Regions from separate parts of the Azonexus sp. GW821-FHT04F04 genome, predicted to be linked through region 2. Evidence: predicted binding sites of a transcription regulator. Region 2 holds the regulator's gene; each other region holds the start of a gene.

Region 1 (6,870 bases), on a different contig from region 2:
CCAGTAGCGCCAGGTCGTGCTTTCCAGGCTCGGATTCTCGTCGCTGACCGGGTAACCGACCGCCATGATGACCTGCTCGCGGGTCATGCCCTTGGTCAGGCGTGCCGTGCCGATGGCGTCCTGAATCTTTTTCGGATAGGTCCTGAGCTTCTCCAGCGGGTCCTGGTCGACGATGTAACGCTTGGCGAAGGCGTCGAGCCCAAGGCTGCGGCTGTAGTCGTTGCCGATATCCTGTTTGCGTCCGTTGATCACGACATGAACGCGGTTCTTGCCAAAACCGTTCATGGTCAGCGGGGTGCCAGCGGGGATCATCGTCTTGCCCGCATCGAGATAATTGATGTCGCTGATCCAGGCGCCATCGGTGCGCATGTTGCAGCACAGGAAACCAGCGGTCTGGGCGGTGGCGCCGGCCGAAGCAAGCGCGGCAAGGCAGAGCATCATGAACTGTTTCAAGGGTTGTCTCCTCAGGGCAGCGGTGCAGTGGGTGGAAATGCCATCCTAGCATTCCTCCGGCATAGTCATGAAGCGCCCCCGGCAAACACGTCGGGCCATTGATGACGCTCGCCGGGTATTTCCGTCAGTTTGATCTGCGCTAAAGCGCTGCTTGCCGACAGGCGTAAATTGTTCTGGTCGATAGCCGGTGGACTGCGGGGCCCATTTGCTACGCTGGAGATGAAGGCTCGTGAAAGCAATGAAACCAGTTACCCCCAAGAATGGCGCCGCACGTCGCCAGTTTATTTTTGATTCAGCCAGGATGGTTTGCGGTGTCGGCATGCTCGGTCTTGGTCTTGGCCTCTACGCCAAGCAATCGAAGGCGCTGCCAGCACTGGCCCTGCGACCGCCCGGCGCCTTGCCGGAAGATGACTTTCTCGGCGCCTGCATCCGTTGCGGCATGTGCGTCCGCGACTGTCCCTACAACACGCTCGAACTGGCCAAGCCGGAAACGCCGGTGGCGACCGGTACGCCGTTTTTTGCCGCGCGCAACATTCCGTGCGAGATGTGTGACGACATCCCCTGCATCAAGGCTTGTCCGACCGGTGCGCTTGACCATGGCCTGACCGACATTAACAAGGCCAAGATGGGCGTCGCCGTGCTCATCGACCATGAAACCTGTCTCAATTTCCTCGGCCTGCGCTGCGACGTGTGCTATCGCGTCTGCCCGGTGATCGACAAGGCGATTACCCTCGATATCGTGCCCAACACGCGCACCGGCCGTCACGCCATGTTCCTGCCAACCGTGCATTCCGAGTTCTGCACGGGCTGCGGCAAATGCGAGAAGTCCTGCGTCCTCGAAGAAGCGGCCATCCGCATCCTGCCCGCCAAGCTGGCCAAGGGCGAACTGGGCAAGCACTACCGGGTGGGCTGGGAGGAAAAGTCCAAGGCCGGCCATTCGCTGATCGATGAAACGAAAATGCTCGACCTGCCTGACCGCCTGCCGGAAGGCGCGGTTCTGCCCGGTCACTACGACCCGGCCAGCGGCCACACCGAGGCCATGCGAGGGATGCCCGGCAGCGAGGCGGGTGCCGTCCCGAGCCATCCGCCCGGATTGGGGGACAAGCCATGAGCGCCGCCCAGGGAAAACGTATCGGTGCCGAAGCGGTCGCCGAAAAGGGCTGGTTCGCCGCCCACAAGTGGCTGGTCCTGCGCCGCATTTCGCAGTTTTCGCTTCTTGCCCTGTTCCTCGCCGGACCATGGTTCGGCCAGTGGATCGTCAAGGGCAACCTGGCCTACAGCTACACGCTGGGGGTTTTGCCGCTAACCGATCCCTATGTTGCCCTGCAATCGATGGTTACCGGGCATCTCCCGGAAACGCTCGGTCTGGTCGGCATGGCCATCGTGCTGGTGTTTTACTTGCTGGTTGGGGGGCGGGTCTATTGCAGCTGGGTGTGTCCGGTCAATGTTGTCACCGATGCCGCCGGCTGGCTGCGTGACCGGCTTGGCATCAAGGGCAGTGCGCAGCTAGGCCGCAATACCCGCTACTGGATTCTCGGCATGACTTTCGTTGGCTCGGCGGTCACCGGCGTCGTGCTCTGGGAGCTGATCAACCCGGTGTCGATGCTGCATCGCGGCCTGGTTTTTGGCATGGGCCTGGCGTGGACCGTGGTCCTGGCTATTTTCCTGTTCGACCTGTTCGTGATGAGTCGCGGCTGGTGCGGTCGGCTTTGCCCGGTCGGTGCCTTCTACAGCCTGCTTGGCCGGTGGAGCCCGTTGCGGGTGGCCGCGACCAAACGCTCGGCCTGCAACGATTGCATGGACTGTTTCGAGGTGTGTCCCGAACCGCAGGTCATCCGGCCAGCACTGAAGGGCGAAGGCAAGGGCGTCGGCCCGGTAATTCTGGCGCCAAACTGCACCAATTGCGGCCGGTGCATCGACGTCTGCTCGAAGGACGTCTTCCGCTTCGGCGGGCGTCACGCGGCGGTCGATCCGGCGCCCTGAGGTCGGGGCAAAAAGAAAGGGAGCCGGTCGGCTCCCTTTGTCTTGTTCAGGCCATTCCCACGGTCAACCGGGAAAAACGGCCAAAATCGAAATGCGCTCTCAGGCTTCGGCCAGCACGCCGCGCATCTTCTGCAGCGCCTTGACCTCGATCTGACGAATCCGCTCGGCCGAAACATCGAATTCGGCGGCCAGATCGTGCAGCGTGGCGGCTTCGCCTTCCGGCAACCAGCGGGCCTCGACGATGCGACGACTGCGCGGATCGAGCGTGGCCAAGGCTTCGTGCAGCCCCTCATCCTGCAGGCGGGCGACCGCCTTGTTTTCCAGCACGCGGGTCGGCTCGTAACGCGAGTCGGCCAGATAATCGATGGGCGCAAACGCTTCGTCGCCGTCGTCCGGGTTGCCTTCCAGCGCGATATCGCGGCCCGACAGGCGGGTTTCCATCTCGACCACTTCGTCCTGCTTGACGCCCAAGCGTGCCGCGACTTCAGCCGCCTGCGTGCCGGTCAGCGTGTCGATGCCTTCGTAATCGCTCTTCAGGCTGCGCAGGTTGAAGAACAACTTGCGCTGGGCTTTGGTCGTCGCCACTTTGACCAGTCGCCAGTTTTTCAGGATGTACTCGTGAATCTCGGCCTTGATCCAGTGCATGGCAAACGACACCAGACGGACACCGCGCGTCGGGTCAAAGCGCTTGACGGCTTTCATCAGACCGATATTGCCTTCCTGAATCAGGTCGGCATGCGGCAGGCCATAGCCGAGATAGCCACGGGCGATGGAGATGACAAGACGAAGGTGCGAAAGCACAAGCTGACGCGCCGCTTCCACATCGCCTTCGTTGTGGAAACGCTCGGCCAGCCGGATTTCCTCTGCCTCAGCCAGCATCGGATAACGGTTCGCCACCTGAATATAGGCGTCGATGTTGCCGATTGCTGACGGGATGGGAAGTGTCAGGGCATGGGTCATAGCGTAATGTCCTCCTTCAAGTTACATCTATATATTAGCACTCGCTGCCTAAGAGTGCTAAGAGGGGAAAAGGTTTCTTGTTTTTTGCTGCTCGGTGCGACCTGCGGAATATTTGGCATGCAAGCTGCTTCGAAAAATTTCATTGAGCCCTTCGCTTACTCTCAACAATTTTTCAGGCACCATGAAAACTCGCTACATCCATCCCATTGCAATCAAGGAAGAACTGGTCGAGCACGAGCAGCTCCTGATTCGCGAAAGCATCCGCTTGCTGAGCCGTGGCCTGGAGCCTGAAAAGGCCATTCGCGAAATGCTGCATCTCCTGTCCGAGCTACTTGGCCTGAATCGCGGCCGGGTGGTTTTGCCTGATGGGCAAACTGGCGAACTGGCCATCCGCATTGCCTACGGCCTGACCGGGCGCGAAATGGAGCGTGGAAGATACCGCCTGGGTGAGGGGATTACGGGGCGCGTCATGCAATCCGGTGAAGTCCTGATCGTTCAGGATATCGATAACGAGCCTGCTTACCTGGCCCGGGCGGTTGATCGAAGCGCCTTGCCGGAAGGGACGGTTTCCTTCATTGCCCTGCCGATCATGGTGGACCGGGTGATTGCCGGGGTGCTCGGGGTCCATCGCCTGCGTTCCCGGCAGCGTTCGCTGGGGGCGGATTTGCAGATCCTGCATACGGTGGCGGAGCTGATGGGGCAGATTTTCAAGATCAATCAATTGATCGAGAAACGCACGGCGTCCTTGGCGGAAGAAAACCGGTCGTTGCGGACTGCCTTGCAACAGAAAAGTCTGAGTAAATCAAACTGGGGCATCATCGGCGAGGCGCCGCAACTGATTTCGGCCCTTGACCAGCTTGAGCAGGTGGCAGGCACCGAAGCGACGGTCCTGTTGCTCGGCGAATCGGGCACCGGCAAGGAGTTGTTCGCCCGCGCCCTGCATCTGCAGAGCCCGCGTCGTGACAAGCCCTTCGTCAAGGTCAATTGTGCAGCCATTCCGGAAACGCTTTTTGAGGCCGAGCTGTTCGGCCATGAGAAGGGAGCCTTCACCGGCGCCAGCCAGCAGCGTATCGGGCGTTTTGAACAGGCCAACGGCGGCACGCTTTTTCTCGATGAAATCGGCGATCTTCCCTTGCCGGTGCAGGTCAAGCTGCTGCGCGTTCTGCAGGAGCATGTCATCGAGCGCCTGGGCGGGCGCGGCGAAATCGCCGTCGATGTCCGTATCGTCGCCGCGACCCACCAGGACATGATGGCTCTGGTGCGCGCCGGGCGCTTCCGGCTTGATCTCTATTACCGCCTCAATGTCATCCCGATCCGCCTGCCGGCTCTGCGCGAGCGGCCGGGCGACATCAAGCTGCTCGTTCGCCATTTCGTTTCGCAGCTCAATCAGCGCCATCAGCGCAACATCCTGATCATGCCGCAGGCGCTCACCGGCCTGGTTTCCTATCCCTGGCCAGGCAATATCCGACAGTTGTACAACGTCCTTGAGCGGATCATCCTGCTCTCGCGCGGCGATGAAATTGATGAGGCCACGGTCGATTACGCGCTGGTGACCGAAGCTCAGGGGCAGCCCATCGAGGCCTTGCCGGCGCCGGCTGCGAGCCGCCATGAAATACCGGAGGTCGAGGTGCCCTACCCCGTCGTACGGGGCTATCAAGTCGTCGCGGTAGATGACCGGGAGCATATTCGGAACGCTCTCGTCCAACATGGCGGCAACAAATCGCGAACGGCGAAAGCCCTGAACCTGACACTACGTCAGCTGAATTACCGGATCGAGATTCTCGGCATCGCCGTGCCGGCCAAAAGAACAATCAATTTGTAAACAATTTGTGTACAAATTGATTTGTCTAAAATATGCGGATAAAAATTAACATATTGATTTAATAGCGATATATCGCCTGGCACGCGGCTTGCCATAGAAGAGACAAGCCAAACCCTGTGGGCTCAGCCCATCTGACCAGGAGATATTCATGCCCTCTTCCGCTCTTGCCGTTCCGGTAGCCGATCAACTGATCCGCGACTACTCCCTCTCGCTGTGCGCCTCCGAGGAAAGCCTTGCCGCCATCCGCGAGGTGATCGCCGCCCAGTTGAAACCGAAGGTTCTCGACATCGATCTGAAGGCGGAATATCCGGAGGAGTTTCTTCGGGCGCTGGGCAGGGCTGGCGGCTTTCGCGGTGCGGTCGACGCCGAGTTCGGCGGTAACGAGCTGGGGTTGAAGCACGTCATCCAGGTCATGGAGGAAGTCTCCAAGGAATGCATGTCAAGCGGCTTTCTGGTCTGGTGCCAGACCGCCTGTGCCCGCTACATCCAGCTCTCGGACAACGCCTGGGTGAAAAAGGAATTCCTGCCGCGCATTGCAGCCGGGGAGTTGCTGGCCGGTACCGGTCTCTCCAACACCATCAAATCCTGCGACAACATTGAGGAGTACCGCCTCTCGGCCAAACGCGTCGATGGCGGATACATCGTCAACGGCGTTTTACCCTGGGTATCCAACCTCGGCCAGAACCACTACTTCACCACCGGGTGCCCGGTGCGCAACGAGGACGGCAGCAACGACGGTCTGGTCTTCATTCTGGTCGATTGCCAGCAGGCCGGGTTCAAGCTGGTTGATTGCGCCCACTTCATCGGTCTTGATGGTACGCGGACGCTGGCTTGCCAGTTCAAGGAAGTCTTCGTTCCGGACAACATGGTGCTCGCCCAGCCCAGCGAGTCGACGGCCTACATCAAGCGTATCAAGCCGGGCATGATCCTCGCCCAGATGGGCATGGGCCTCGGTCTGATCGATGCCTGCAGCAAACTGATGGCCCAGTCCAACCGGACACTGGCCCACGTCAATCAATATCTCGACGACCAGTTCGAGGATATCGAAGCAGCCCTTGAGGAAGGTCGCGCCGCCACCTACGCGCTGGCCGATGAGGTGCAACAGGGCCCGGTTGCCGACCGTACCCTGGACATCCTCAAGCTTCGCCTGGCCGGTGGCGAGTTGTCAGTCCGTGCCGCCCACGCCGCCATGCTGCATCAGGGGGCCAAAGGTTACCTGGTGCGTAATGCTGCCCAACGCCGCCTGCGGGAAGCCTATTTCGTCGCCATCGTGACCCCGGCCACCAAACACCTGCGGCGCGAGATCGCCCGTATCGAGGACGGTTTGTCCTGCACCGCCTGATATCAACCGCCATTTTTCCGGAAAGAAAACATATGTCTGAAGTTGCCCAAACTACCCAATGGATCTGCAAGGTCTGCAACTGGATTTACGACGAAGTAGCCGGCGATCCCGAGCATGGCATCGCCCCCGGTACCGCTTTTGCCGACATTCCCGACGACTGGTATTGCCCGGAGTGCGGTGTGACCAAGGCCGATTTTGAAGCAGTCGAGTTCTAAAACAGTGAGCCGAATGCACCATGTTTGTGCATTGGCCCTGATGAAAATAGTGCTGAAAAAGCCGGAATCAGGAAAAACAGAGAAGCAAGCATTAA
Region 2 (6,870 bases):
CAGGTGTCCACAGCGCCAGCTGTTTAAACGCCGCGTCGTTTTCATCGATCCAGCCGTTCTGATCGTCATCGAGCGTCGCCAATTCCTCAAACCCGTCGCCGCTGGTCGGGCCGAACAGTTCGCTGCCATTGTTGATCTTGCCGTCGCCGTTGCGATCAAAGGCCAGGAAGCCGCTGCCCGGGGTCAGGAAGTTGATGTTTTCCGTACTGTCGTCCGCATTGAGGTCGAAGGCGAAGCGCTGGTCGGTCAGTTGCGCCGCCGTGCCGGCGAAGTTAAGGACGAGCGGGTCGGTCTTGCGTGCAGCATCGCCGAGGCGGAGGCTGATATCGCTTTCTTCGTGATACTGGCGCGACATCGACAACTGCAGGTCGAACTTGATCTCGCGGCCATCGGCGGTCTTTACCGTGCCGCTGGCGGCAAAATTCGTCTGCTCGACCTCACTGTAGGATTCATGGCGGTCGTACTCGATGCCGAAGCCGGCTGGCGTCGGGCGGGCCTGTGTTCCGGTGGCCGGTGGCGCTTCGATGACTGGGGTTTCTGAACTCGGCTGGAGTTCGCTGGCATCGAAAATGCGGATCCGGTGTCCGGTCAGCAGCTCGAGCATGGAGCGAATGAAACGTAGCCGCGGATCGGCACCGAGCTCGCTATCCTCGGTTGCTTCACTGGCGCTGGCTTGGCTGGCCGCCTTGCCGGCATCAGACAGGCTGACGTTGTCGTTGCGCGCCGCTCGGGGGCGCGAATCTTCCCCGGCAAATTGCGGGCGCTGCGACCCGACCCACATTTTCAGCGATTCGCGGACTTCATGGCGCTGGACGCTGACGTGCGACGAGGCCATTTGCAGGCTGCTGCTGGCAATTTTCATGGGGGCCTCCGTCGAATGCATTGGGATGCATCATTAACGGCGGCCGTGGGGAGAAGTTAAGGTCGGTAAAGATGCGGTTGTATCCAGCGTTTCAGCGAGCCGAGGTCGAGCGCGCCGCTCTGGCGGGCGATCTCGCGGCCATTTTTAAAGATGGCCAGGGTTGGAATGCTGCGGATGCTGAAACGGGCGGCCAGTTGCTGTTCGGCTTCGGTATCGACCTTGACCAGACGGGCGTAGGGTTCGAGGTCGATGGCGGCCTGATGGAAATTGGGGGCCATCTGCCGGCACGGGCCGCACCACGGCGCCCAGAAATCGACGACGACCGGCAGGTCGTTGCGCGAGATGTGGCGGTCGAAGTTGGCGGCGGTCAGTTCGGCGGGTTCGCCAGTGAACAGCGGCTGTTTGCACTGGCCGCAGTTGGGCGAATCTTTCAATTTTTGGCCAAAAATCCGGTTGACCGTGGAACAGTGCGGACAGACGACGTGCAGGCTTTCTTCAGGCATCGGGCGCTCCAAATATCATGTTTTTCTGATATGGGTGCCCGGTGCCGGATTTCAAGAGCGGGCGCCGAATTTGATGGCTTGCCGGGCGCTGGTTTCCAGAGCGTGCGGGTCGATGGCGAGCTTGGTCGGCCAGCCGGAAAGGTGGCTTTCGACGATGTCGGCCAGTGCCTTGATCCAGGCGTCGTCTTCGTTGAGCGCCGGGATGTAGTGGTATTCCTTGCCGCCGGCTTTGAGAAAGTCGGCGCGGCCTTCCTGGGCAATTTCTTCGAGCGTTTCGAGGCAGTCGGCGACGAAGCCAGGGCAGATGATGTCGACCCGGCGGATGCCCTGCTTGCCCCATTGTTCAAGCGTCGGCGCGGTGTAGGGCTGCAGCCATTCGGCTTTGCCGAAACGTGACTGGAAGCAGATCTGGAATTGCTCGGGCTTGAGGTTCAGGCGTTCGGCCAACAGGCGCCCGGTCTTGTGACATTCGCAGAAATACGGGTCGCCGAGCATCAGGCTGCGTTTGGGCAGGCCGTGGAAACTGATGAGCAGCTTGTCGTTGTCGCCCAGCGCGCCGTTCGTCTGCCAATGCTGGCGCACCGTCTTTTCGAGCGCGGCGAGATAGCCGTCGTGGTCGTGGAAATTCCGCGTGAAGCGGATTTCAGGCTGGTTGCGGGTTTTCGTCAGCCACTGGCAGGCGTCGTCGACGACGGTCGCCGTCGTGCTCGCCGCGTATTGCGGATACATCGGCACGACGAGAATGCGGCTGGCGCCTTCGGCCTTGAGGTGGCTCAGTACGTCGGGCAGCGCCGGCGAGCCGTAGCGCATGGCCCAAGTGACGGTGACGTGATGGCCGCGCTGGCCGATCAAGCCCTTGAGCAGCTTGGCCTGACGCTCGGTATGGACGCGCAGCGGCGAACCTTCCGGCATCCAGACCGTGGCGTACTTGGCGGCCGATTTCTTTGGCCGGGTGTTGAGGATGATGCCGTTGAGGATCAGCCACCAGAGGGGCTTGGGAATTTCGACGACGCGCGGGTCGGACAAAAACTGCTTGAGGTAGCGCTTGAGGGCCGGCGCGGTCGGCGCATCCGGCGTGCCGAGATTGACGAGAACGACCGCGGTGCTGGCCGCGTTGCCGTGACGGTGCGGCGGCTCGGGAAGAAAACGGGGCATTAGTTGTCCGACTTGAAGGAGAGGGCGCTGGAAAGCAGGCGGGCGGTGATGTCGACGATGGGGATGACGCGTTCGTAGGCCATCCGGGTCGGGCCAATGACGCCGACCGAACCGACAATGCGGCCATCGACGCTGTAGGGGGCGGCGATGACGCTGCATTCGTCGAGCGGCGCAATGCCCGATTCGCCGCCGATGAAAATCTGCACGCCCTCGGCACGGTTGGAAATGTCGAGCAGGCGGACCAGGCTGGAGCGCTGTTCGAAGAGGTCGAACAGTTCGCGCAGGCGCTTCATGTTCGACGACAGTTCTTCAACATCCAGCAGGTTCCGTTCGCCGGAAATGACGTAGGGAGCGGAATTTTCGGCCATCGCAGCATCGCCGGCGTCGAGCGCCAGGGCCATGAGCGGCTTGATGTCTTCGCGCAATTGCTGGATTTCACTGGCCAGACGCTGGCGGATCTGCTCGAAATCGAGGCCGGCGAAATTCTGCGTCAGGTAATTGCCGGCACTGACCAGTTCGGACGGCGAGTAGGCCTTGTCGCTGCTGACGATGCGGTTTTGCACGTCGCCGTCGGTGGTCACAATGATGAGCAGGATGCGCTTTTCCGACAGGCTGAGGAATTCGATCTGGCGGATGCGACTGGCCTGACGGCGCGGCGCGATGACGACGCCGGCGAAGTTAGACAGGCTGGAGAGCAGTTGCGAGGCGCTGGCGATGATCTGGCTCGACGGCAGGCCGTGCAGCGATTCCTTCATCTCGCCCATCTGTCGGGCTTCGAGCGGCTGCACGGTGAGCAGGCTGTCGACAAACAGCCGGTAACCGCGCGCCGTCGGAATGCGCCCGGCCGAGGTGTGCGGGCTGGCGACGAAGCCGGCCTCTTCAAGATCGGCCATGACGTTGCGGATCGTCGCCGGCGACAGATCGAGGCCGGAAAACTTGGACAGCGCACGCGAGCCGACCGGTTGCCCGTCGGCAATGTAGTGTTCGACCAGTGTTTTCAGCAGGGTGCGCGAGCGTTCATCAAGCATGGCTGAGGATTGTACAAAAAACGGGGCAATAGCGACGGGCGATTATGGCTTGCCGCCGGGATGCAGTGCCAGGCGACGCGATTCGAATTCCTGGCGCAGTTCGCGCCGGAGCATGGCCGACTGGTAACGGCGCTTTTCCTCATCGGTAGCCGGTTCCAGCGGCGGCACGCTGGTCGCCTTGCCGCTTTCATCAACCGCCACCATGGTGAAAAAGCAACTGTTGGCATGGCGCACACTCTGTTCGCGGATGTTTTCGGTGAGCACCTTGACGCCAATTTCCATCGAGGTCCGGCCGGTGTAATTGACGGCGGCCAGAAAGGTGACCAGTTCGCCGACATGGATGGGTTGGCGGAACATCACCTGGTCGACCGACAGGGTGACGACATATTCGCCGGCATAGCGGCTGGCGCAGGCGTAGGCGACCTGATCGAGGAGCTTGAGAATGGTGCCGCCATGGACGTTGCCGGAAAAATTGGCCATGTCCGGCGTCATCAGGACGGTCATGCTGAGTTGGTGGTTGGCAAGAGGCATGGGGATTTGCGCGCAGGGTTGGTGAGTCATGTTACTGCGCTTTTCCGGCGAATCGGTGCTGCCCGGTGGCACGATTGCGCGGTTTTTATGCAAGAATTCGACCCCATGAACAGAAGCTTCGCTTCCCTCCGCAATCCCCGGACCATCGCCCTGGTCGGCAAATACCACAGCATGGAAATTGCCGAGTCCTTGCGTGGCCTGGCGGAATATCTTTACGAGCGCGGCGTTTCAGTCTTCATCGAGCGCGAAACCTCCGAGCACATCGGCAAGAAAGTCGATCTGTCGCGCTGGGTGACTTGCGGTTTCAATGACATCGGCGCCCATGCCGACCTCGCCATCGTGCTCGGCGGCGACGGCACCATGCTCAACGCAGCGCGCCGTCTGGCCCGCTATTGCGTGCCGCTCGTCGGCGTCAATCAGGGCCGCCTCGGTTTCATGACCGACATCGCCCGCGACGATCTGCTGACCTGCATGGACGACCTGCTCGACGGCCGCTTCGCCCAGGAAAACCGCATGCTGCTCGCTGCCGAAGTGACGCGCGACGGCAAGGAAATCGCCGAAAATCTGGCGCTCAACGATGTCGTCGTCGACAAGGGCGCCATCGGCCGGATGATCGAATTCGAGCTGTTCATCGACGGCGAGTTCATCTACAACCTGCGCTCCGACGGCCTGATCGTCGCCACGCCGACCGGCTCCACGGCCTATTCGATGTCGGCCGGCGGGCCGATTCTGCATCCGACAACGGCCGGCATTGCTCTCGTGCCGCTTTGCCCGCATGCCCTGACCAATCGGCCGATCATCGTCAATGACAGCGCCGACATCGAGTTGCGCATCGCCAATGCCGATGACGCGCGTGTGCACTTCGATGGTCAGGTGACGCTTGACCTGCAGCGTGGCGATTGTGTCCGCCTGCGCCGTTCCGAACACGCCATCTGTTTCCTGCACCCGCCGGGCTACAGTTACTTCGCCATGCTGCGTCAGAAACTGCAGTGGAGCGAACGGCCCAAAGGTACCTGATGCTGCAGCACCTGACGATTCGCGACTTTGTCATTGTCGACCGGCTGGAACTCTCGTTTTTGGCCGGTTTTGGTGCGTTGACCGGAGAAACCGGGGCTGGCAAATCGATTTTGATTGACGCCCTGGCGCTGGCCCTCGGTGAGCGTGCCGATGCTGGCGTCGTTCGTTCAGGCTGTGAAAAAGCAGAGGTCGCCGCCACTTTCGATATCGCCGCCCAGCCGCAAGTGGGCGACTGGCTACGCGCCAACGATCTCGACGGCGACGACGAACTGCTGCTCCGCCGCGTCGTCGACGCCGGCGGCCGTTCGCGTGCCTACATCAACGGCTCGCCGGCCACCGTCCAGCAAATGCGCGAAGTTGGCGAGTGGCTAGTCGATATCCACGGCCAGCACGCCCACCAGTCGCTGTTACGGGCCGAAGCCCAGCGCATGCTGCTCGACAGCCATGCCGGCCTGAGCGGACAGGCGCGTGAGGTCGCGACCACCTGGAAAATCTGGCGCGATGCCGAGCAAATGCTGCGTACCGCCAGCGAAGGCGCCGACGTCCTGCAGCGCGAACGCGAGCAGTTGCAATGGCAGATCGGCGAACTTGACGCCTTGGCCTTTGGCGACGACGAATGGGCGACGCTTGATGTCGAACACCGTCGCCTCGGTCACGCCGCCAGCCTGATCGAAGGTGCGCAATACGCGCTGGCTGTCCTGTCCGACGACGAAGCTGCCTGCGAACGCCAGATCGACGGCGTCGCCACGCGGCTCGGCAATCTCGCCGAATACGATCCGGCGCTGGCCGAAGTCGCCGCCTTGATCGGCTCGGTACAGGCCGAATTGTCTGACGCGGTGTCCACTTTGCGCCGCTACGCCGACCGGGCCGATCTCGATCCGACCCGTCTGGCCCAGGTCGAGCGCCGGATGGATGCGGTGATGAGCCATTCCCGCAAATATCGTGTTCAGCCCGCCGAATTGCCGGGCTTGCTCGCCGGCTGGCGGCAACGCCTCGCTGAACTCGACGAATCGGCCGATCTGGCCGCTCTGGAAACGAAGGTCGCCGCCGCCCGCCAGGATTATCTGGCTCAGGCCGAAAATCTCTCGGCCGGCCGCAGGAAAGCGGCGACCGAGATGGGCAAGGCAGTCAGCGAAATCATGCGCCAATTGGCGCTGTCCTCCGGCCGTTTCGAGGTTGCCCTGGTGCCGGTTGCAGATGGCGCGGTTTACGGCCTGGAGCAGATCGAATTCCGCATCGGCGGTCTGGCCGGCAACGAAGCCAAGCCGCTGGCCAAGGTCGCCTCGGGCGGCGAGCTGTCGCGCATCAGCCTGGCGATACAAGTACTCACTTCGCGCTCAGCCAGCGTCCCGACGTTGATTTTCGACGAAGTCGATGTCGGCATCGGTGGCGGCGTCGCCGAAATCGTCGGCCGCCTGCTGCGCGAACTCGGTAGCGAACGGCAGGTTCTGTGCGTCACCCACCTGCCGCAGGTCGCCGCCCAGGCCAACTGGCAGTGGCAGGTCAGCAAGGCGACGCGCGACGGCGTCACGCTGAGCGCCATCCTGCCGCTCGACGACAACGGTCGCATCCAGGAAGTCGCCCGCATGCTCGGTGGCGTCGAAATTTCCGCCATCACGCTGCAACACGCTCGCGAACTGCTCCGTTTGCCGGCTTGAATCCGATTTTTCCGGTTGCCACGGTCAACCGGAAAAATCGGCCAAAATTCAAATGATGCCGAGCAGGCGCAAGACGGCGAGCAGCGCGAGCAGCAGGAAAAAGACGCCGCTGATCC
Region 3 (6,870 bases), on a different contig from region 2:
GCGTGCCGCCGACGAAGATGGCGAACATGACGATGGCCGTCCAGTTGGTGGCCTGCTTGGCGGTCTGACCGAGGTCGGCACCGGCAGCAACAGCGCCACCAGCAACAGCCAGGGCGAGAAGGCCAGCGAGAATTTGAGTAAATTTATTCATCTTACTTCTGTGCCTCCTTGATGAGGGCTTCGTTGATCGCGTCGAACTCGGTGTTGGCGCGGCGAACGTAGATCCAGGTCAGGACGATGGTGAAGACGATAACGGCAACGCCGATCGGCACCCCGATACTCATCGTGTAACCCTCACCGATCTTCTGGGCGAGGAATTCCTTGTTGAAAGCGACCAGCAGGATGAAGCCGTAGTAAGCGGCGGCACTGACAATAGCCATGATGATGGAGTAAGTGCTGCGCATGGCAACAAACTCCAGAAATTTCGGATTTGCTGTAATCCGATCAAGTACGTCTTGCATTGATTTGCTCCTCAGATTTTGTTTATAGAGGCATTGCTGCGGATCGTAATTTAGGCGCAGCGTCTTACAGCTAACTTACAGACCGTTACAAAACCCATAGCGCAGATCAAAGCAATTTCAGACAAAAGCTCAGGCTAAGCCCGAAAAGCAAAAAGCCCCGCACAAGGCGGGGCTTTTCAAAGCGGTGACGCTTGCTTGGCGGGAGATTACATCCCCATGCCGCCCATGCCACCCATACCGCCCATGCCGCTCATGTCGGGCATGCCGCCGGCCGGCTTGTCTTCAGCCAGTTCAGCAACCATGCACTCGGTGGTCAGCATCAGGCCGGCCACGGAAGCAGCATTCTGCAGCGCGGTGCGGGTCACCTTGGTCGGATCCAGCACGCCCATTTCAACCATGTCGCCATACTCGCCAGTGGAAGCGTTGTAACCGTAGTTACCCTTGCCACGCTGGACCTTGTCGACGACAACAGACGGCTCGTCACCGGCGTTGGCGACGATTTCACGCAGCGGCTGTTCCATGGCGCGCAGGACGATCTTGATGCCGGCGTCCTGGTCATGGTTGTCACCCTTGAGCTTGCCAACGGCAGCACGGGCGCGGATCAGGGCCACGCCGCCGCCGGCGACGATACCTTCTTCCACGGCAGCGCGGGTAGCGTGCAGGGCATCTTCAACGCGCGCCTTCTTTTCCTTCATTTCGACTTCGGTCGCTGCGCCAACCTTGATGACGGCAACGCCGCCAGCCAGCTTGGCAACACGTTCCTGGAGCTTTTCCTTGTCGTAATCGGAAGTCGCTTCGTCGATCTGGATGCGGATCTGCTTGACGCGGGCTTCGATCGACGCAGCTTCGCCGGCACCGTCGATGATGATGGTGTTTTCCTTGGAAACTTCGATGCGCTTGGCCTGGCCCAGATCCTTCAGGACAGCCTTTTCCAGCGACAAGCCGGTTTCTTCGGCGATAACGGTACCGCCGGTCAGGATGGCGATATCTTCAAGCATGGCCTTGCGACGGTCACCAAAGCCCGGGGCCTTGACGGCAACGGTCTTCAGGATGCCACGGATGTTGTTGACGACCAGGGTAGCCAGTGCTTCGCCATCGACATCTTCAGCGATGATGAGCAGCGGACGACCGGCCTTGGCAACTTGTTCCAGGATCGGCAGCAGGTCGCGGATGTTGGAAATCTTCTTGTCGTAGAGCAGGACAAACGGGTTTTCCATCAGCGCTTGTTGCTTGTCGCCGTTGTTGATGAAGTACGGCGACAGGTAGCCGCGGTCGAACTGCATGCCTTCGACGACGTCGAGTTCGTTGGCCAGGGACTTGCCATCTTCAACGGTGATGACGCCTTCCTTGCCAACCTTTTCCATGGCATTGGCGATGATTTCGCCGATGTCAGCATCGGAGTTGGCGGAAATGGAACCAACCTGGGCGATTTCCTTGGTCGTCGTACAGGGCTTGGAGAAAGCCTTCAGTTCGGCCAGGGTAGCGACAACAGCCTTGTCGATACCGCGCTTCAGATCCATCGGGTTCATGCCGGCGGCAACGTACTTCATGCCTTCGCGGACGATGGCCTGGGCCAGAACGGTCGCGGTCGTCGTGCCGTCACCGGCGATGTCGGAGGTCTTGGAGGCAACTTCCTTGACCATCTGGGCGCCCATGTTGGCGAATTTGTCTTTCAGTTCGATTTCCTTGGCGACGGAAACGCCGTCCTTGGTGACCGTCGGGCCGCCGTAGGAACGCTCGAGGACGACATTGCGGCCCTTGGGGCCAAGGGTGACCTTGACTGCGTCAGCCAGGACATTGATGCCTTCGACCATGCGGGCGCGGGCGGAATCACCGAATTTGACTTCTTTAGCTGCCATTTAATAGCTCCTGAAATTTGATCAATTTTCCGGTTGACCGTGGGATCAACCGTCATTTCGAGACGGGCAGAAATTACTTCTGCAGAACGCCCATGATGTCTTCTTCACGCATGACCAGGACTTCCTGACCATCGACCTTGACGCCCTGGCCGGCATACTTGCCGAACAGCACGCGGTCGCCAACCTTGACGTCCAGAGCGATCTGCTTGCCGTTGTCGTCACGCTTGCCCGGGCCGACGGCCAGAACTTCGCCCTGATCCGGCTTTTCGCCAGCGGAATCGGGAATGACGATGCCGGAAGCGGTGGTGCGCTCGGCTTCAACGCGTTTGACGATCACTCGGTCGTGCAAAGGACGGATATTCATAAATCTGACTCCTGAAATTGAATTGCAACACACGGAAAATTGGCCGACCACGCCTGAACGTGGATTCGGGACCGGAGCTGGCGGGTTATTAGCACTCGTCTCCGGTGAGTGCTAATAATAGGGGCGGGGAACCGCTATTTCAAGGGTGGTGTCTGTTTTTTTTGTACAGAGCCGCACCGTCCCCACCACTCGGTTGCCAGCAATTTCGTTGCCGACAGTCCGGATTCAGTCAACAGGGGGCTCACGACATATGCCTTTGGTAATAAAATACTGGGCGCCGTCATAGGTTTTTGGTATTTTTACAACAACAAACAAAAAGCAATACCCCCAACAAGGCAGAACAGTGAAAAACAACCAACCAGTTACCCAAAGAGAAGTCCCCTTTCCGCCGAACTGTTATCTGGTCTCAAAAACTGACTTGAAGGGCAGCATCACGTATGCCAACGACGCCTTTGTCGAAATCAGCGGTTTTAGCCGCGCCGAACTGATCGGCAGCAGCCACAACATCGTCCGCCACCCGGACATGCCGATGGCTGCCTTTGCCGATCTCTGGCAAACAGTCAAAGCCGGCCTGCCGTGGCGGGGCGCAGTCAAGAATCGTTGCCGAAATGGCGACTATTACTGGGTCGAGGCCTTCGTCGTTCCGCTCAAGAAAAATGGCGAAATCACCGGCTACATGTCGGTGCGCACCCCGCTGGCGGCAGACAAGAAAGCCGCCGCCGAAGCCCTTTACCGAGCCACCGGCACGGCCGGCAAATTGCCGGTGTCGACCAGGCGCAGCATCCAGCTGGCCCCTCGCCTGTGGGCCGCGATGGGCGTACTGGTCGCCTTGATGGGCCTGATCGGCTTCTTTGGCCTGCGCAGCCTGGCGGGGACAGATCAGGCGCTGAATGCGATGTACCGCGACAATCTGTTGCCATCCAACACAGTCAATCGCATGACCTTCCTGCTCGCTGACAACCGCTCGCAGATCATGCTTGCCTTGCAGCACGAAGCGACGAATCCCTTTGCCAAAATGCACGATCACCCGCTCGATCTGCATATCAACGCGACCCTGAAAAATCGTGAGGAAATCAACGGCCTGCTCGATGTCTTGAAGAAGCAGACGCTGACCGACACCCAGAAAGTCCTGCTCGACAAGTTTGGCGAAAGCCGCGAGAAATACTCGAAAGAGGGTGTCAACGCGGCACGCAGCCTGCTGGCCGAAAGTAAATTCGATGAAGCCAACGTGGTCCTGCTGACCCGGATCAACCCGCTATACGCCGAGTTACGGCAAAACGCCGAAGCCTTGATTCAGCAATTGAGCAGCGATGCCGAAGCGCGCTACATCGCGGCTGAAACGGAATATGCCTCGGTCCGCAACATGAGCATCGGGCTGATCGTCTTTGCCCTGCTCATCACGCTCATCGGCGGCGGCCTGCTGGTCCGTTCCATCATCGCGCCACTGCGCAAGGCCAACACGCACTTCGAGCGGATCAGCGACGGCAAGCTGACCGACGAAATCGACATTTCCGGCCGCGACGAAATGGGCGTCCTGCTCTGCAACCTCGGCGTCATGCAAGGCACCATCAAGGCCATGCTCGATGAAATCAGCACGGCGGCAAGAAGTATCGACCGGCGCAGCAACCAGCTTGAGCAGCAGATGAGCCAGGTCTCGGCACAGTCCGTGCAGCAGCAAGCCAGCGTCGAAGGCGTGGCAGCGGCCACCGAGGAGTTCAGCCAGTCGGTGCAGGAAGTCGCAGCCAATGCCGAGGAAACCGCGTCGGCTGCCCGCGATTCGCAGAATCAGGTCAAGCTCAGCAACACCAACATCAGCCAGAGCATGGCGGCAACAACCCGCGTCGTCGAGGCTGTCACGGCATCCAACGCCACGATCGACCAGCTCAACCAGTCGATCGCCAAGATTGGCGACATCACCCGCGTCATTGCCGACATCGCCAGCCAGACCAACCTGCTCGCCCTCAATGCCGCGATCGAAGCGGCCCGGGCCGGCGAACAGGGCCGCGGCTTTGCCGTCGTTGCCGACGAGGTACGCAAGCTGGCCGAACGGACGACAACCTCGACGGCCGACATCAACAACACGGTCAACGAAATCCAGTCGGTCACCGCCCAGGCCGTGGCCAGCATGGATCTGGCCGCCAAGGAGGTGGAAACCGGCATTGGCATGCTGCGCGAGAGCGTCGCCGGCCTCGAAGGCATCACCAACTCGTCGAGCCAGGTTTCGCTGATGGCCAGCCAGATATCCGATGCCGCTCGCCAGCAAGGCGTTGCCAGCGAGGAAGTGGCCGGCAGCATGCAGCAGATCACCGACCTGATCGAGCAGAACACGCAGTCGGCCCAGAGCGCCAAGTCGATCGCCGAAGAACTGCTCAGCACCTCGCACCAGCTCGAAGTGCTGATCTCTTCCTTCGAGCTATATCGGCGCTGACCGGCTACTCGCAACGACTACAATGGGGGCTTTCGAGCCCCCTTTTTTCGCCATGACTCTGCCCCAGCCCAGCCCGGCGCCACACCCGACCGCCTGTCGCAAGCTGCGCCAAGCCTTTGGTTTACTCGCGCTGCTAACGGCGGCCGGGCTGGCCAGCGCCGACCTGCCGCCAACCGTGTTGCAGGCCCTGAAAGCAGCGCAGATTCCGGCCGCCAGCGTCGCCGTCGTCGTCCAGCCAGTCGACGCCGGCGCGCCGCTGGTTGCCCACAACGCCAGCCGCGCGATGAACCCGGCTTCGGTCATGAAGCTGGTCACCACCTACGCTGCCCTCGACCTGCTTGGCCCGGCCTACACGTGGAAAACCACGGCGTGGACCGAGACTTCCACGGTCGACGGGAGTTTGAGCGGAAATTTGTACATCCGCGGCAGCGGCGACCCGCGCTTCGCCATCGAACATCTGACCGCCCTGCTTCGCCAGATTCAGGTCCGCGGCATCCGCCGGATCGACGGCGATATCGTCCTCGACCGCAGCGTTTTCAACATTCCGGCCATTGACCCGGGCGCCTTCGACGACAAGCCGATGCGGCCCTACAACGTCGGGCCGGACGGTTTTCTGCTCAATTTCCGCGCCCTGCGCTTCACCCTGCAGCCGGACAACGGCAAGCCGCGCATCCTTATGGAGACGCCGAGCGAGGGACTGCGTGTCGACAACCAGTTGCGTGCCAGCAACAACGAATGCGGCAGCAACTGGAAGGACTTCATCAACGTTCGGCTGATTCCCGAAAACAACGGCAATCGGCTCGAATTCACCGGCAGCTACGCCGCGCTGTGTGGCGAAAAGCCGCTCAGCCTGTCGCCCCTGCCGGCCGAAGCCCAGACTAGCGGCCTGATCCGCGCCCTGTGGAAGGAACTCGGCGGCACCTTGAACGGCCAGGTCCGCGCCGGCAGCGTGCCGGTCGGCGCCAGGCTGCTCACCCAGCACGAATCGGCGCCGCTGGCCGACGCCGTGCGCGACATCAACAAGTTCAGCAACAACGTCATGGCCCGCCAGGTTTTCCTGACCGTTGGCAACGATTCTGCGCCAGCCACGGCCGAACGCGCCCGGCAGCGGATCACCGACTGGCTGACGGCGCGCAATCTGCGTTTCAGCGAACTCGTCCTCGACAACGGTTCCGGCCTGTCGCGCATCGAGCGGATCAGCGCCGACAGCCTCAATCGCCTGCTGCTCGATGCCTGGAAAAGCCCGGTCATGCCCGAATTTGTCTCCAGCCTGCCGATTGTCGGCATCGACGGCACCATGAAAAAACGCCTCAACGGCTCCGCCGCCACCGGCCGCGCCCACATCAAGACCGGCACGCTCGATGGCGTCAAGACCGCCGCCGGCTACGCGCTCGACGCCCACGGTCAGCGCCATGCCGTCACCTTCCTGATCAACCACCCGCGCGCCCAAGGCGGCAGCGCAGCCATCGACGCCCTGCTCGTCTGGGTCGCCCAACGGCGCATTGGCGAGAAAGTGCCAGTCCTTGAAAATGAGTGAGCGCCCACCTTTTCCGGGCGGGGGGCTGGCCGAGGCCGGCCTCAACCGGCAATTCCTCTTCGATCTGGATGGGCTACCCGAAGAAACGCGAAAAACACTGGGCGACACCACCGGTTTTCACCAGCTCATCCTGCTCGGCCACGCCGGCCGGAGGCTCTGGGAACGCGTGCAGGCGGCCGGCATAGCCAGCCAACATCCGATCGACGACTACACCGTGTGCA

The links. The regulator HrcA, encoded in region 2, represses chaperone genes, less so after heat shock. The targets are predictions, from matches to a motif close to TNTTAGCACTCNNNGNCNNNGAGTGCTAANA.
Region 1: a site for HrcA is predicted at 3,429-3,459, ahead of rpoH (RNA polymerase sigma factor RpoH). Genes of this name have one in related genera too.
Region 3: a site for HrcA is predicted at 2,771-2,801, ahead of AC07TV_RS10385 (co-chaperone GroES). Genes of this name have one in related genera too.

The regions. Positions count from the first base shown of each region.
Region 1 is NZ_JBWKSX010000001.1:524,258-531,127, forward strand. It holds gene AC07TV_RS02565 (hypothetical protein) at 1-453, opposite strand, end outside; gene napG (ferredoxin-type protein NapG) at 692-1,564, shown strand; gene napH (quinol dehydrogenase ferredoxin subunit NapH) at 1,561-2,436, shown strand; gene rpoH (RNA polymerase sigma factor RpoH) at 2,536-3,396, opposite strand; gene AC07TV_RS02585 (sigma 54-interacting transcriptional regulator) at 3,578-5,218, shown strand; gene AC07TV_RS02590 (acyl-CoA dehydrogenase family protein) at 5,367-6,560, shown strand; gene AC07TV_RS02595 (rubredoxin) at 6,593-6,775, shown strand.
Region 2 is NZ_JBWKSX010000005.1:156,387-163,256, reverse strand. It holds gene AC07TV_RS12130 (SPM autocatalytic domain-containing protein) at 1-862, opposite strand, end outside; gene trxC (thioredoxin TrxC) at 919-1,365, opposite strand; gene hemH (ferrochelatase) at 1,417-2,520, opposite strand; gene hrcA (heat-inducible transcriptional repressor HrcA) at 2,520-3,548, opposite strand; gene AC07TV_RS12110 (acyl-CoA thioesterase) at 3,591-4,079, opposite strand; gene AC07TV_RS12105 (NAD kinase) at 4,167-5,096, shown strand; gene recN (DNA repair protein RecN) at 5,096-6,754, shown strand; gene AC07TV_RS12095 (TMEM165/GDT1 family protein) at 6,803-6,870, opposite strand, start outside.
Region 3 is NZ_JBWKSX010000004.1:217,073-223,942, forward strand. It holds gene AC07TV_RS10370 (cation acetate symporter) at 1-151, opposite strand, end outside; gene AC07TV_RS10375 (DUF485 domain-containing protein) at 153-461, opposite strand; gene groL (chaperonin GroEL) at 668-2,320, opposite strand; gene AC07TV_RS10385 (co-chaperone GroES) at 2,394-2,684, opposite strand; gene AC07TV_RS10390 (methyl-accepting chemotaxis protein) at 3,028-5,112, shown strand; gene dacB (D-alanyl-D-alanine carboxypeptidase/D-alanyl-D-alanine endopeptidase) at 5,165-6,649, shown strand; gene AC07TV_RS10400 (hypothetical protein) at 6,642-6,870, shown strand, end outside.